One region of the Streptomyces sp. KR55 genome, then DNA from elsewhere that is predicted to be linked to it. Evidence: riboswitches for the same ligand, from Rfam matches in the RefSeq annotation. Region 1 holds a riboswitch; each other region holds the start of a gene.
What was found. A riboswitch is a leader RNA that binds a small molecule or an ion and turns the genes downstream of it on or off. The one in region 1 is predicted to bind cobalamin.
Positions count from the first base shown of each region.

Region 2: linked by a shared signal. The riboswitch ahead of ACTWQJ_RS43140 (energy-coupling factor ABC transporter permease) and the one ahead of ACTWQJ_RS16005 (CbtB domain-containing protein) in region 1 are both predicted to bind cobalamin.
Region 3: linked by a shared signal. The riboswitch ahead of ACTWQJ_RS01775 (ribonucleoside-diphosphate reductase subunit alpha) and the one ahead of ACTWQJ_RS16005 (CbtB domain-containing protein) in region 1 are both predicted to bind cobalamin.
Region 4: linked by a shared signal. The riboswitch ahead of metE (5-methyltetrahydropteroyltriglutamate--homocysteine S-methyltransferase) and the one ahead of ACTWQJ_RS16005 (CbtB domain-containing protein) in region 1 are both predicted to bind cobalamin.

Region 1 covers NZ_JBQQCE010000092.1:12,420-15,576, forward strand. Annotated here, with positions in the region: gene ACTWQJ_RS15995 (class I SAM-dependent methyltransferase) at 1-554, shown strand, start outside; gene ACTWQJ_RS16000 (histidine phosphatase family protein) at 627-1,232, opposite strand; cobalamin riboswitch at 1,345-1,487, shown strand; gene ACTWQJ_RS16005 (CbtB domain-containing protein) at 1,524-1,745, shown strand; gene ACTWQJ_RS16010 (CbtA family protein) at 1,771-2,535, shown strand; partial or broken gene ACTWQJ_RS16015 (response regulator) at 2,588-3,157, opposite strand, start outside.
Region 2 covers NZ_JBQQCE010000498.1:241-3,397, forward strand. Annotated here, with positions in the region: gene meaB (methylmalonyl Co-A mutase-associated GTPase MeaB) at 1-884, shown strand, start outside; cobalamin riboswitch at 945-1,128, shown strand; gene ACTWQJ_RS43140 (energy-coupling factor ABC transporter permease) at 1,159-1,851, shown strand; gene ACTWQJ_RS43145 (energy-coupling factor ABC transporter substrate-binding protein) at 1,848-2,201, shown strand; gene cbiQ (cobalt ECF transporter T component CbiQ) at 2,208-2,957, shown strand; gene ACTWQJ_RS43155 (ATP-binding cassette domain-containing protein) at 2,954-3,157, shown strand, end outside.
Region 3 covers NZ_JBQQCE010000006.1:28,814-31,970, reverse strand. Annotated here, with positions in the region: gene ACTWQJ_RS01775 (ribonucleoside-diphosphate reductase subunit alpha) at 1-1,149, opposite strand, end outside; cobalamin riboswitch at 1,273-1,408, opposite strand; gene ACTWQJ_RS01770 (GNAT family N-acetyltransferase) at 1,461-1,967, opposite strand; gene mctP (monocarboxylate uptake permease MctP) at 2,048-3,157, opposite strand, start outside.
Region 4 covers NZ_JBQQCE010000110.1:17,573-20,729, reverse strand. Annotated here, with positions in the region: gene metE (5-methyltetrahydropteroyltriglutamate--homocysteine S-methyltransferase) at 1-1,982, opposite strand, end outside; cobalamin riboswitch at 2,155-2,378, opposite strand; partial or broken gene ACTWQJ_RS18205 (3-hydroxyacyl-CoA dehydrogenase family protein) at 2,576-2,976, opposite strand; gene ACTWQJ_RS18200 (hypothetical protein) at 3,027-3,157, shown strand, end outside.

The sequences.
Region 1 (3,157 bases):
GCATGCGCCCCCGGGCCTATGCCCGCCTGGCCCGGCTCAGCGGCGCCCGCCCCGGTGACCGTGTGCTGGACGTGGGCTGCGGCACCGGCTACCTGACCCGGCGTATAGCGAAGGCCGTCGGCCCCACTGGTTCGGTGCTCGGCATCGATCCGTCCGCCGAGGTCATCGCGTACGCGCGCGATAAGACGCGTGAGCCGCACTGCGCGTACGAGGCCGGGGTCGGTGAGGCGCTCAGCGCGCCGGACGGCTCCTTTGACGTCGTCGTCAGCTGTCTGGCCGTACACCATCTGCCCGAGGACCTGCGGCCGGTCGCGCTGCGGGAGATGTACCGGGTGCTGCGTCCGGGCGGGCGCCTGATGATCGCCGACTTCCGGGCCCCGCGTACCCGGCCGGTCCGGCACGTGATCGCCGCGGTCACCGGACATGTCATGGTGGACTACCGCGTGGACCTGCTCGATGGGCTCATCGCGGGCGCGGGCTTCGATGTGCGGGGGCGCGGGGACGTGCGGCCCTGGCTGCGGTACGTGCAGGGGGTGCGGCCGGAGAAGCCGTGACAGGGCGGTGCGGGTCGGGGCGGGGGCCTGTGACAACTCGGAGTTGGGGACGACGGTTCGGTCCGTCCTGGGTTACGGCGGCTCGGGCAGCCTCCCGGTGCCGGGCTGCGTCCCGCCGAGCGGCTGCCCGAGGCGTAGGTTCCAGCGCCCGGACCGTCCGCTGAGCTCCGTCGCGGTCAGCGGTGGCACGTCGATCCGCCAGAAGGTCGGCTCGGGCGCCCCGAGTGCCCGCACCGCCGCGGCCCGTACGACCTCGGGATCCACCACGGCGACCGTCCGGCCCTCAAGGCGTGCGGCAGAGTCGAGCCAGGCGGCGATCCGGTCGCAGAACTCCCGTACGGATTCCCCGTCGTGCGGCGCGGATGCGGGGTCCGCCATCCACCGGGCAACCTGCTCGGGCTCTTTCGCGCTCACGTCCGCCAGGGTCGCGCCGCGCCAGCGACCCATGTCGAGTCCCGCCAACTCCGGTACGACCGCGGCGTCGAGTCCGAGCGCCTCGACCGTCTGCCGGCAGCGGAGCGACGGGGAGACCCAGGCCCGGTCCACAGCCGTCAGTGTTCCGGCCGCGGCCCGCGCGTGCCGGAGTCCGGTGGCGTCGAGCGGGCAACCGTCGTCGAACCGGGCTTCCCGGAGCGCCAAACTGATCGCGGGTGAGATCAACATCACTCGGCTCGTCATATGCCCGTTCCCGTGCTCAACATCCCGGCTTTCCCCACGACTTGAGGTCCTCCACGGCTCGCAGGCGTGCGCCCGTGCGCCCTTGGCCGCCCCCCTGCTTCGCGGTACGTTCTCGGGCGATGTCCACGACGGACATCGACGACGGTCCCGCGGAAGCCGGTGAGACTCCGGCACGGTCGCGCCACTGTAAGCCCGGTTCGCACCCCCAGGTGTGAGCAGGGCAAGTCAGACCCGCCCCGTTGTCCTTGTGCACCACCGAGACGGGACGCGAGTTCCCCAGGAGGGCCTGCCATGGCGCAGTCTGCTGCTCAGCCGACCACCACTCCCATCGCCGTACCGACCAAGCTGCCGATCGGCGCGATCGCGCCCTGGGCGGTCTTCTTCGGCATCCTCATGCTGGTTCTGCTCTACTTCGTCGGCGTCGAACAGAGCGCCACCTCCGTGATGAGCGGAGAGGACGTCCACGAGTGGGTGCACGACGCCCGCCACCTGCTCGGCTTCCCCTGCCACTGACGGCGGCGGGGAAACGTACGAGCCCATGGACTCGGCAACCGTCCGCAATCTTCTGGTGCGTGGCATGCTCGCGGGTCTCGCCGCGGGTCTGCTCGCCCTTGTCGTCTCCTACTTCCTGGGCGAGCCGAGCGTCGACGCGGCGATCGCCTTCGAGGAGGCCCACGCCCACGGCGGCGAACACGGCGAGGAGCTGGTCAGCCGCACGATGCAGTCCACCGCCGGCCTGTCCACCGGTGTCCTGGTGTACGGCGTCGCGTTCGGCGGCATCGCCGCCCTCGCGTACTGCTTCGCGCTCGGCCGCATCGGCCGCATCGGGCCGCGCGTGAGCGCGCTGCTCCTCGCGGCCGCCGGTCTGATCGCCGTGTATGTCGTGCCGTTCCTGAAGTACCCGGCCCAGCCGCCCGCCGTCGGCGATCCCGACACCGTCGGCAAACGCACCGCCCTGTACTTCCTGATGGTGGTGTTGAGCGTGCTGCTCGCCGTCGCCACCGTGATCCTGGGCAAGCGCCTCGCGCCACGCCTGGGCAACTGGAACGCCACGCTCGCCGCGGGCGCGTTTTTCGTCTTGGTCGTCGGGCTCGCGTACGCGTTCCTGCCGTCCTACAACAACGTCCCGGAGCACTTCCCGGCCGCCGTGCTGTGGGAGTTCCGCCTGGCGGCGCTCGCCGTCCAGGTGACCTTGTGGACCGCCTTCGGGCTCGTCTTCGCGGTGCTGGCGGAACGGGTGCTGGTTCCTCGGACGGCACCGGCCGCAGAGCAGACCGGGCAGTCGGCTCCCGTACCCAACTGAGCACATCCACTCCGAAGGCCCCGACCGGAAGCTCCGGCGGGGCCTTCGAGTTTCACGACGACGCATGGCGAGGCTGGTTGATGCCCGTCTCGTACGCGAAGATCACGGCCTGCACCCGGTCGCGGAGGCCCAGTTTCATCAGGATCCGCTTCACATGAGTGCGGACCGTCGACTCCTCGACGACGAAGGCGGCGGCGATCTCACGGTTCGACAGGCCCCGGGCGACGAGTTCGAAGGTCTCCCGCTCGCGGGGCGTCAGCGCGTCGAGGCGGGAGTGGCCGGACAGGTCGGGGCGGGTTGGCGGGCGGTGCGGTCGATGACGCGGCAGGTGACTGAAGGGAAGAGCAGGGAGTCGCCGGCGGCGATGGTGTGGACGGCGGCGATCAGTTCCTCGGGGCGGGTGCGTTTGAGGAGGAAGCCGGAGGCGCCGGCGCGCAGGGCGCCGAAGATGTAGTCGTCCTGTTCGAAGGTGGTGAGGATCAGGACCTTCGCGTCCGGGGCGTCGCGGGTCAGTTCCCGGGTGGCGCCGATGCCGTCCAGGTCGGGCATCCGGATGTCCATCAGGACGACGTCGGGAGTCAGCCGCCGGGCCTGCGTCACAGCCTCGCGTCCCGTCGCCGCC
Region 2 (3,157 bases), on a different contig from region 1:
TGCTGACCGAGCTGCTGCCGCACAGCGGGAAGGCGCGGCGGATCGGGGTCAGCGGGGTGCCCGGCGTGGGCAAGTCGACGTTCATCGACGCGTTCGGCACCCTGCTCACCTCGCTCGGACACCGGGTCGCCGTGCTCGCCGTCGACCCGTCGTCGAGCCGTACGGGCGGCTCGATCCTGGGCGACAAGACGCGGATGGAGCGCCTGGCGGTCGACCCGGCGGCGTTCATCCGCCCCTCCCCCACCGCCGGCACGCTCGGCGGCGTCGCCAAGGCGACCCGCGAGTCGATCGTGGTGATGGAGGCCGCGGGCTACGACGTGGTGCTGGTGGAGACGGTCGGCGTCGGCCAGTCGGAGACCGCGGTGGCCAACATGGTCGACTCCTTCCTGCTGCTGACCCTGGCCCGCACCGGCGACCAGCTGCAGGGCATCAAGAAGGGCGTCCTGGAGCTGGCGGACGTGATCGCCGTGAACAAGGCGGACGGCCCGCACGAGCGCGACGCCCGCGCCGCGGCACGGGAGTTGTCGGGCGCCCTGCGTCTCATGCACGGCAAGGACGCCGCCTGGACCCCGCCCGTCCTGCACTGCAGCGCCCGTGAGTCGACCGGCCTGGACACCGTGTGGGAGCGCCTGGAGCAGCACCGCACCCTCCTGGACTCCACCGGCCGGCTCGCCGCCAAGCGCCGCGACCAGCAGGTCGACTGGACCTGGAGCATGGTCCGCGACGAACTGCTGGGCCGTCTGCACGCGGACCCGGCGGTACGGGCCCTCGCACCGGAACTCGAACAACGGGTCAGGGACGGGCAGTTGACGGCCACGCTCGCGGCGGAGCGCCTGCTCGACGCCTTCGAGAGGGCCGGCGACGGCGCGTCCCACGGGGCGTGAGCGGGCGTCCGCCGCCCGCGCGCCTCCCGGGGTGCGCTTGTCTCCATCCCTGACCGAGCACTACTGTCACCACGCCTTGGTGCACGGGAAATCCGGTGAAACACCGGTGCGGCCCTCGCCACTGTGATCGGGAAGTCCGGCTCCGGCCCTTACGGGCAGCCACTGGGTCCTTGTGATCCGGGAAGGCGGAGCACGGGCGGTGGTACCCGTCAGCCAGGAGACCGGCCAAGGCACGTCAACCATCCACGAGGTGCTGGAGAGGGTCTGCTGAGCCATGCACATAGCCGAGGGTTTTCTGCCTCCTGCGCACGCGGTCGCCTGGGGCGCCGCGTCCGCGCCGTTCGTCGTCCACGGAGTCCGGTCACTCACCCGTGAGGTCAGGGAGCACCCCGAGAGCACACTGCTCCTCGGCGCCTCCGGAGCCTTCACCTTCGTCCTGTCGGCCCTGAAACTGCCCTCGGTGACCGGGAGTTGCTCCCATCCCACCGGCACCGGGCTGGGCGCGATCCTGTTCCGGCCACCGGTCATGGCGGTTCTGGGCACCATCACCCTGCTCTTCCAGGCGCTGCTGCTCGCGCACGGCGGCCTGACCACGCTCGGCGCCAACGTCTTCTCCATGGCGATCGTCGGGCCGTGGGCCGGGTACGGGGTGTACCGGCTGCTGCGCCGGTACGACGTGCCGCTGATGGGCGCCGTGTTCTGCGGCGCGTTCGTCGCCGACCTGTCCACGTACTGCGTCACCAGCGTGCAGCTGGCGCTCGCCTTCCCCGACCCGGGCAGCGGATTCCTGGGCGCGCTCGGCAAGTTCGGCTCCATCTTCGCCGTCACCCAGATCCCGCTCGCGGTGAGCGAGGGGCTGCTCACGGTGCTGGTGATGCGTCTGCTGGTGCAGTCGAGCCGGGGTGAGCTGACCCGGCTCGGTGTCCTCCTCACCCAGAAGGCCGGCACCGGGGCGGTGGCCCGATGAGCCGGAACACGAAGATCAACGCCCTGCTGCTGCTCCTCGTGGCCGCGCTCGCGGTGCTACCGCTGGCCCTCGGTCTCGGCGACGACAAGGAGAAGCCGTTCGCCGGCTCCGACGGTGAGGCGGAGACGGCGATCACCGAGCTCGAACCGGACTACGAGCCCTGGTTCACGCCCCTGTACGAGCCGCCGTCCGGCGAGATCGAGTCGGCGCTGTTCGCCCTGCAGGCCGCCATCGGTGCGGGCGTGCTCGCCTACTACTTCGGACTACGGCGCGGGCGGCGGCAGGGTGAACAGCGGGCTCTGAGGGACGCCGGGGAAGACGCGGGCAAGACGCCGGCCGAAGGGGCCTGAGCCCCCGTGCTGCCGATCGATGCGGCGGCGCACAGCAGTCGCTGGCGCCGCCGCCACCCCGTGGACAAGGCCGTGCTCGGGCTGGGTCTCACCCTGCTCGCGATCTCGCTGCCGCCCTGGCCGGGCGCCGCCCTGGTCCTGGTGACGGCGGTGGTGGCGCTGCTCGGTCCGGCGGGCGTGCCCCGGCGTCGCCTGTGGCGGGCGTACCGGGTGCCGCTGGGGTTCTGCGTGACCGGAGCGGCCACCCTGCTCGTGCAGGTCGGCGGGCCGGGCGGGTTCGTGTCCCTGGCCGACGGGGGCCCGGTGCGCGCCGGGGAACTGCTGCTGCGCACCTCGGCCGCCTCGCTCGGCGTGCTGCTGTTCGCGTTCACCACCCCGATGTCCGATCTGCTGCCGCGGCTGGTGCAGGCCGGGGTGCCGGCGCCGGTCGTCGACGTGGCGCTGGTGACGTACCGCATGAGCTTTCTGCTGCTCGACTCCGTGCGCCGGATCCGGGAGGCGCAGGCCGCCCGGCTCGGCCACACCACGCGGGCCGCGACCTGGCGTTCCCTGGCCGGGCTCGGCGCGACCGCCTTCGTCCGGGCCTTCGACCGGGCGGCGCGGCTGCAGACCGGGCTCGCCGGACGCGGCTACGACGGCACCCTGCGTGTCCTGGTGCCCGAGGCCCGGTTCTCCGTCCGCTTCACGGCCGCGAGCACCGCACTGCTGGCGGCGCTGGCCGCCCTCACCTTCGTACTGGAAAGGCCGCTGTCATGAGCGAGCCCGCGCTTGTCGCCCTGCGGGGCGCGTCCTTCGCCTACGACGAGGGCCCCGTCGTGCTCGACGGCCTCGACTTCGCGGTGCCCGAGGGGCGGGCGCTGGCCCTGCTCGGGCGCAACGGCAGCGGCAAGACCACGCTGATGCGGCTGCTCAGCGGCGGACTGCGGCCGCACACCGGGCAGTTGACGGTGGAGGGC
Region 3 (3,157 bases), on a different contig from region 1:
GCGGTACGCCGCGTCGAACTCCTCGCCCCACAGGTCGACCAGCTCGGGCACGTCCGACGGCGAGAACAGCGACCACTGCTCGTCGGCGTCGACCCGGCGCATGAACTCGTCCGGGATCCAGTGCGCGAGGTTGAGGTTGTGGGTGCGCCGGGCGTCCTCGCCGGTGTTGTCACGCAGCTCCAGGAACTCCTCGATGTCGGAGTGCCAGGTTTCCAGGTAGACCGCGGCCGCGCCCTTGCGCCGCCCGCCCTGGTTCACCGCGGCGACCGAGGCGTCGAGGGTCTTCAGGAACGGGACGATGCCGTTGGAGTGGCCGTTCGTGCCGCGGATCAGGGAGCCGCGGGAGCGGATGCGGGAGTACGCGATGCCGATGCCGCCGGCGTGCTTGGAGAGGCGGGCGACCTGGTGGTAGCGGTCGTAGATGGAGTCCAGCTTGTCCTTGGGGGAGTCCAGGAGGTAGCAGGACGACATCTGGGGGTGCCGCGTACCGGAGTTGAAGAGCGTGGGGGAGGACGGGAGGTAGTCGAGGCGGCTCATGAGCCCGTAGAGCGCGGCGACTTCGTCGACGGACCGGGGGCCCGTCTTTGAACCGAACACAGTGTCCTCGGCGAGGCCGGCGGCGACGCGCAGCAGGAAGTGCTGGGGCGTCTCGACGACCTTGCGCGTGTGGGGGTGCCGCAGGAGATAGCGGCTGTGCAGGGTGCGCAGGCCGAAGTAGCCGAAGCGGCCGTCGGCTTCGGGGTCGACGAGGGCGTCGAGGCGGTCGGCGTGGATGCGCACGAACTCGGCGGTGCGGTCGGCGATCAGGCCCTCGCGGTGTCCGACGGCGACGGACTCGGTGAAGGACGTGACGCCCTGGGAGGCGGCCTCGGCGGCGATGCTGATCGTCAGCAGGCGGGCGGCCAGCCGGGAGTAGGCGGGGTCCTCGGAGATGAGGCCGGCGGCCGCCTCCGTGGCCAGCTCGCGCAGCTCCGTCTCGTCCGCCCGCGCGGACCGGCCGCGCAGCGCGGCGGCGGCGACCCGTCCGGGGTCGGCGTCGGGGAGGTCGGCGGTCAGCTCGGTCAGGGTCCGCAGCAGCGCGGCTCCCGGACCGTCGCTCTCGACCGGAGGCACTGAGGCTGAAGCCGGTTCGGCTGGCGCGATGGTCACGTGGGGCTCTCCCTCGCTCGGCACGGGGCCTTGCGGAGGGCAGGGGGCAGCTCACGAGCGCACACGGCGTCGCGTCCACCGGCCCATTCCACGAGGCCCGGACGTCATGGCACCCGGGCCGGATGGCCGGGCGCACTGTCGGCAGGTCCTCGGACTGACTCTCGTACGACGACATGCGGGCATACGTGTACGAGTACACCGTTGCGGGACAGTTCCGGATTCGCACCGGATTCCCCTGCGCGACAGCGAGCATGAGCATACATCTTGTGCCGGGTTCGCGGAGCACCCCCAGATGTTGTGTCCTGCTGGTTTCAGAGCGTCAACTGGTAGGTGAGGAGAGTGATGTCGTCGAGGTGCGGTACGGGGTTCCAGTCGCGTTCGGGTGTGCGGGTGAAGCCCAGGCGTTCGTAGATCCGGTGGGCGGTGTGCATGGTGCGCTGGGTCGACAGGACGATGCGTGTGCAGCCGGCGATGGCCCGTGCGCGGACTATGCAGGTGCGGACGAGCGCCTCGCCGGCGCCACGGCCTCGCGCCTCCTGAGCCACGGCCAGCATGCGTATCTCGGCCTCGCCGGGGCCCGCGATGTCGGCCATGGGACCGCCGGACGGTACGAAGGTCACGCCGCCCAGGACGTGTCCGTCCGCCACGGCGATCAGGACGTCTGCGGCGGCGGCTCGCTTGGCCACGTCTCTCAGTTCGACGAGGTACTCGTCGCTCTCGCCGAAGTCGAGGAGGCCGTCCTGGAGGTAGGCCTGGGCGGTGATTTCGCCGATGAGCTCGTACTCGTCGGGCACTGCCTGCCGGATCGTGATGTCCATGAAGGCGAGTGTGCCGGAGGGGTACGGCAGCGGGCCGCCGAGTTTCTTGCTCTCGGCGTCCCGCTGGGGGTTTCGTGTGGTCAGTGAGCGGCGTTGGCAGTCGCCGGAGGCAGTTCCGCCTGCACTCCCGGGTCGCCCGCCTCCCCCGTGTAGTCCTCCGGGCTTGTCTCGTCGATGCCCTCCGGGGCCTTGGCGGCCTTCAGGGCGAAGGTGAGGACCACTGTCACGACCAGGTTCAGGACGAACGCCGTCAGGCCGATGTACCCGATCTCCCCGATCCCCGGGATCTCCGCCGACGAGCCGCCGAAGTGCTTCTGCGTCGGCGAGGCCACACCGTACGCGGCGACCGTGCCGTAGATCATGCCGACCGCCCAGCCGGCGAGCAGTGCCCAGCGGTGGAACCAGCGGGTGAACAGGCCGCCGACCAGGGCCGGGAAGGTCTGCAGGATCCAGATGCCGCCCAGGAGCTGGAAGTTGATCGCGACGGTCTTGTCCATGCCGAGGACGAAGATCAGCGCGCCCACCTTCACCAGCAGGGACACCAGCTTGGAGACCTTGGTCTCCTGTGCGGGCGTGGCGTCCGGCTTCAGGAAGTCCTTGTAGATGTTCCGGGTGAAGAGGTTGGCCGCCGCGATCGACATGATCGCCGCCGGCACCAGCGCGCCGATGCCGATCGCCGCGAAGGCGACGCCCGTGAACCAGTCCGGGAACATGTTCTCGAAGAGCTGGGGGATCGCCAGCTGGCCGTTCTCCACCTTGATACCGGCCGCGATCGCCATGAAACCGAGCAGGCCGAGCAGGCCGAGCATCAGCGAGTACAGCGGCAGGATCGTGGAGTTGCGGCGGATGACGTCCCGGCTGCGGCTGGACAGCACGGCCGTCACGCTGTGCGGGTACATGAACAGCGCGAGCGCCGAGCCCAGCGCCAGGGTGGCGTACGTCCACTGCGAACCGTCGGTCGGTACGAGCCCGCCCGCGCCCGCCTCGGTGTACTTGTCGCTCGCCGCGGCGAAGATGTCGTCGAAGCCGCCCAGCTTGATCGGGATGTAGATGATCGCGACGGCGATGACGAGGTAGATCAGCGTGTCCTTCACGAACGCGATGAGGGCCGGCGCGCGCAGACCCGACGAGTACGTGTAGGCGGCCAGCACACCGAAGGCGATCAGCAGCGGCAGGTCCTTGATGAACCA
Region 4 (3,157 bases), on a different contig from region 1:
TCGGCGTAGCACATGTGGGTGTGGATCTGGGTGTCCGGGCGTACGCCGGACGTTGTGAGCCGGAAGGCTTCGGTGGCCCAGGCCAGGTAGGCGGGGCGATCGGAGGTGCGCAGCGGTAGGGTCTCGCGCAGCGCGGGCTCGTCCACCTGGATGACGGACGTGCCGGCGGCCTCCAGGTCGTTCACCTCGTCGCGCAGGGCGAGGGCGACCTGCCGGGCGGTGTCGCCGAGCGGCTGGTCGTCGCGGACGAAGGACCAGGCGAGCATGGTGACCGGGCCGGTGAGTATGCCCTTGACCGGCCGGTCGGTGAGCGACTGGGCATATGTCGTCCAGCGCACCGTCATCGGCTCGGGGCGCGAGATGTCACCGGCGAGGATCGGCGGGCGGACGTAGCGGGTGCCGTAGGACTGGACCCAGCCGTGCTGCGTGGCGAGGTAGCCGGTGAGCTGCTCGGCGAAGTACTGGACCATGTCGTTGCGCTCGGGCTCGCCGTGCACCAGGACGTCCAGGCCGGTCTTCTCCTGGAAGGAGATCACCTCCTGGATCTCGGCCCTGATGCGCTTTTCGTAGCCGGCCGGGTCGATGCGGCCCGCGCGCAGGTCGGCGCGGGCGGTGCGCAGTTCGCCGGTCTGCGGGAAGGAGCCGATGGTGGTGGTCGGCAGCAGGGGCAGGCCCAGGTGGGCGCGCTGGGCGGCGGTCCGCTCGGCGTACGGCTGGGAGCGGCGGGCGTCCGCCTCGGTGGCCGCGGCGGCGCGGGCGCGGACGGCCGTGTCGTGGGTGATGGGGGAGTGGGCGCGGGAGGAGAGGTCGGCGCGGTTCGCGGACAGCTCCGCGGCGATCACTTCCGTACCGTGGGCCAGACCCCTGGCGAGGGTGACGATCTCGGCGGCCTTCTGCCGGGCGAAGGCGAGCCAGCGCAGGATCTGGGGGTCGATGTCCCGCTCGGCCGCGGTGTCCAGCGGCACGTGGAGGAGGGAGCAGGAGGCGGCCACATCGACCCGGTCGGCCAGACCGAGCAGCGTGCCGAGCGTGGCGAGGGACTTCTCCAGGTCGTCGACCCAGATGTTGCGTCCGTTGACCACACCCGCGACCAGGCGCTTGCCGGGCAGTCCGCCGACGGCGGCGAGCTCGTCGAGGTTGGCGGCGGCGCCCTCGGTGAAGTCCACCGCCAGCCCCTCGACCGGGGCCTTGGCCAGCACCGGCAGGGCGTTGCCGAGCCGGTCGAAGTAGGAGGCGACCAGCAGCTTCGGCCGGTCGGTGAGGGCGCCGAGGTCGCGGTAGGCCCGCTCGGCGGCGTTCAACTCGGCCGGTGTGCGGTCCTGCACGAGGGCGGGCTCGTCCAACTGCACCCATTCGGCGCCGGCCGCCCGGAGATCGGCGAGGACCTCGGCGTAGACGGGCAGCAGCCGGTCCAGCAGGGTGAGCGGGACGAAGTCCGCAGGCACGCCGGGGGCGGGCTTGGCGAGCAGGAGGTAGGTGACGGGGCCTACCAGGACGGGCCGGGCGGCCAGGCCCAGCGCGAGGGCTTCCTTCAGTTCGGCGACCTGCTTGGTGGAGTCGGTAGTGAACACCGTGTCCGGGCCAAACTCCGGGACGAGATAGTGGTAGTTGGTGTCGAACCACTTGGTCATCTCCAGCGGCGCGACATCCTGTGTACCGCGGGCCATGGCGAAGTAGCCGTCCAAGGCGTCCGCCTCGACGGCCGCCCGGTACCGCTCGGGGATCGCGCCGACCATGACGGTGGTGTCCAGGACATGGTCGTAGTACGAGAAATCACCGGTCGGCACCTCGTGGAGGCCGGCTTCGGCGAGCTGCCGCCAGTTCGTGCGGCGCAGGTCGGCGGCGGTGGCACGGAGGACGTCGGCGGTGACGCGGCCCTTCCAGTAGCCCTCGGTCGCCTTCTTGAGTTCCCGGTTCTGTCCCTGGCGGGGGTAGCCGTACACGGTGGACCGTGCTGCCGCGGCTGCGGACTTGGTAGTCACGGAGATCTCCTTCGCGAGATGAATCCCTGAGATCCCGGGGACGGGACGAGAGCGCGAAGGGTGCGGACCGGGCAGAAGCGACCTCGCGCCGTACGTGATACTGCGCCGTCGATCCGCCTGGTATGTACGCCGACCCGCCCTCGAGGTCACCGGGATGTCCGTGCACGAGCGGTTCGTGCGCGGGCAGTTGGCAGGTCTTCGGACTCGCGGGCACGTCCTCACGACGTGAGGACACCTACTGGCCGTCGCTTCCCAGGCCCTCTTCACCGGACCCAGTGCGTATGACGGCGGTCGTTCCCGCTCACCGCTGCGGGGCAGTCCCGGATTCCCACCGGGTTCCCTCTTACGACGCATCCCGTCTGACGGACGGGGCGTACCAGCTGCACCGGCCAGCCTAGGGGGCGGTCCGGGGCCACGTCGGGTCACATCCAGCATTCGGATGGTGACGTGGCACACCTGACCGATGCGATTAAGGCAGGCCGAGGACGGGAACGGCCGCACACGCGCTTCCCGCCCTCCGCCTGTGAGCAGCCGCCGGATCCCTCGGCTGGCGGGTGCGGTCCGGGCCCGCAGCCCGGTCGCACGAGAGCCGCTCAGCCATGGCCGTACATGTGGAACCCCTCGGCCGGTCTTGCGGCCTAGCAGCCCCGCCTCCACCATCCGCTGGAGCAGTGGGGGCGTAGAGGGGTTCCTTGAACTCGTCGTACAGCGACTCGGCGATCGAGGCGACGGTGTCGAGGCCGATCAGGTCCGCCCAGCTTCAGCTGCCCCATGGGTGGACGCAGCCCAGTTCCATGCCGGTGTCGATATCGGTGGCGGTGGCGAAGCCGGATGCGGCCATGCGGATAGCCGCCAGCAGGTACGGGATGACCAGCGCGGCGACGACGAAGCCCGCCCGGTCCTGGGAGTGCACGACCGTCTTGCCGAGCATGTGGGTGGCGAAGTCCTCGACGGTGGCGACCGTCTTCGGTGCCGTGCGCAGGGAGGACACGATCAGCAAGCTCAGCCTTCCGGGGCGGCGTTGAGGCTGTCGACGATGGTGGAGTGGGCTTTCCGCTGCGTGTCGCGGATGCTTCGGGGGTCGCTGTGGCGGAGCGGCTGAAGCTGGCGGATGTCGTGACGCTCGACCCTCGGCACTTCCGGGCGCTCGTGCCCGATCATGTTCCCGCGTTCAC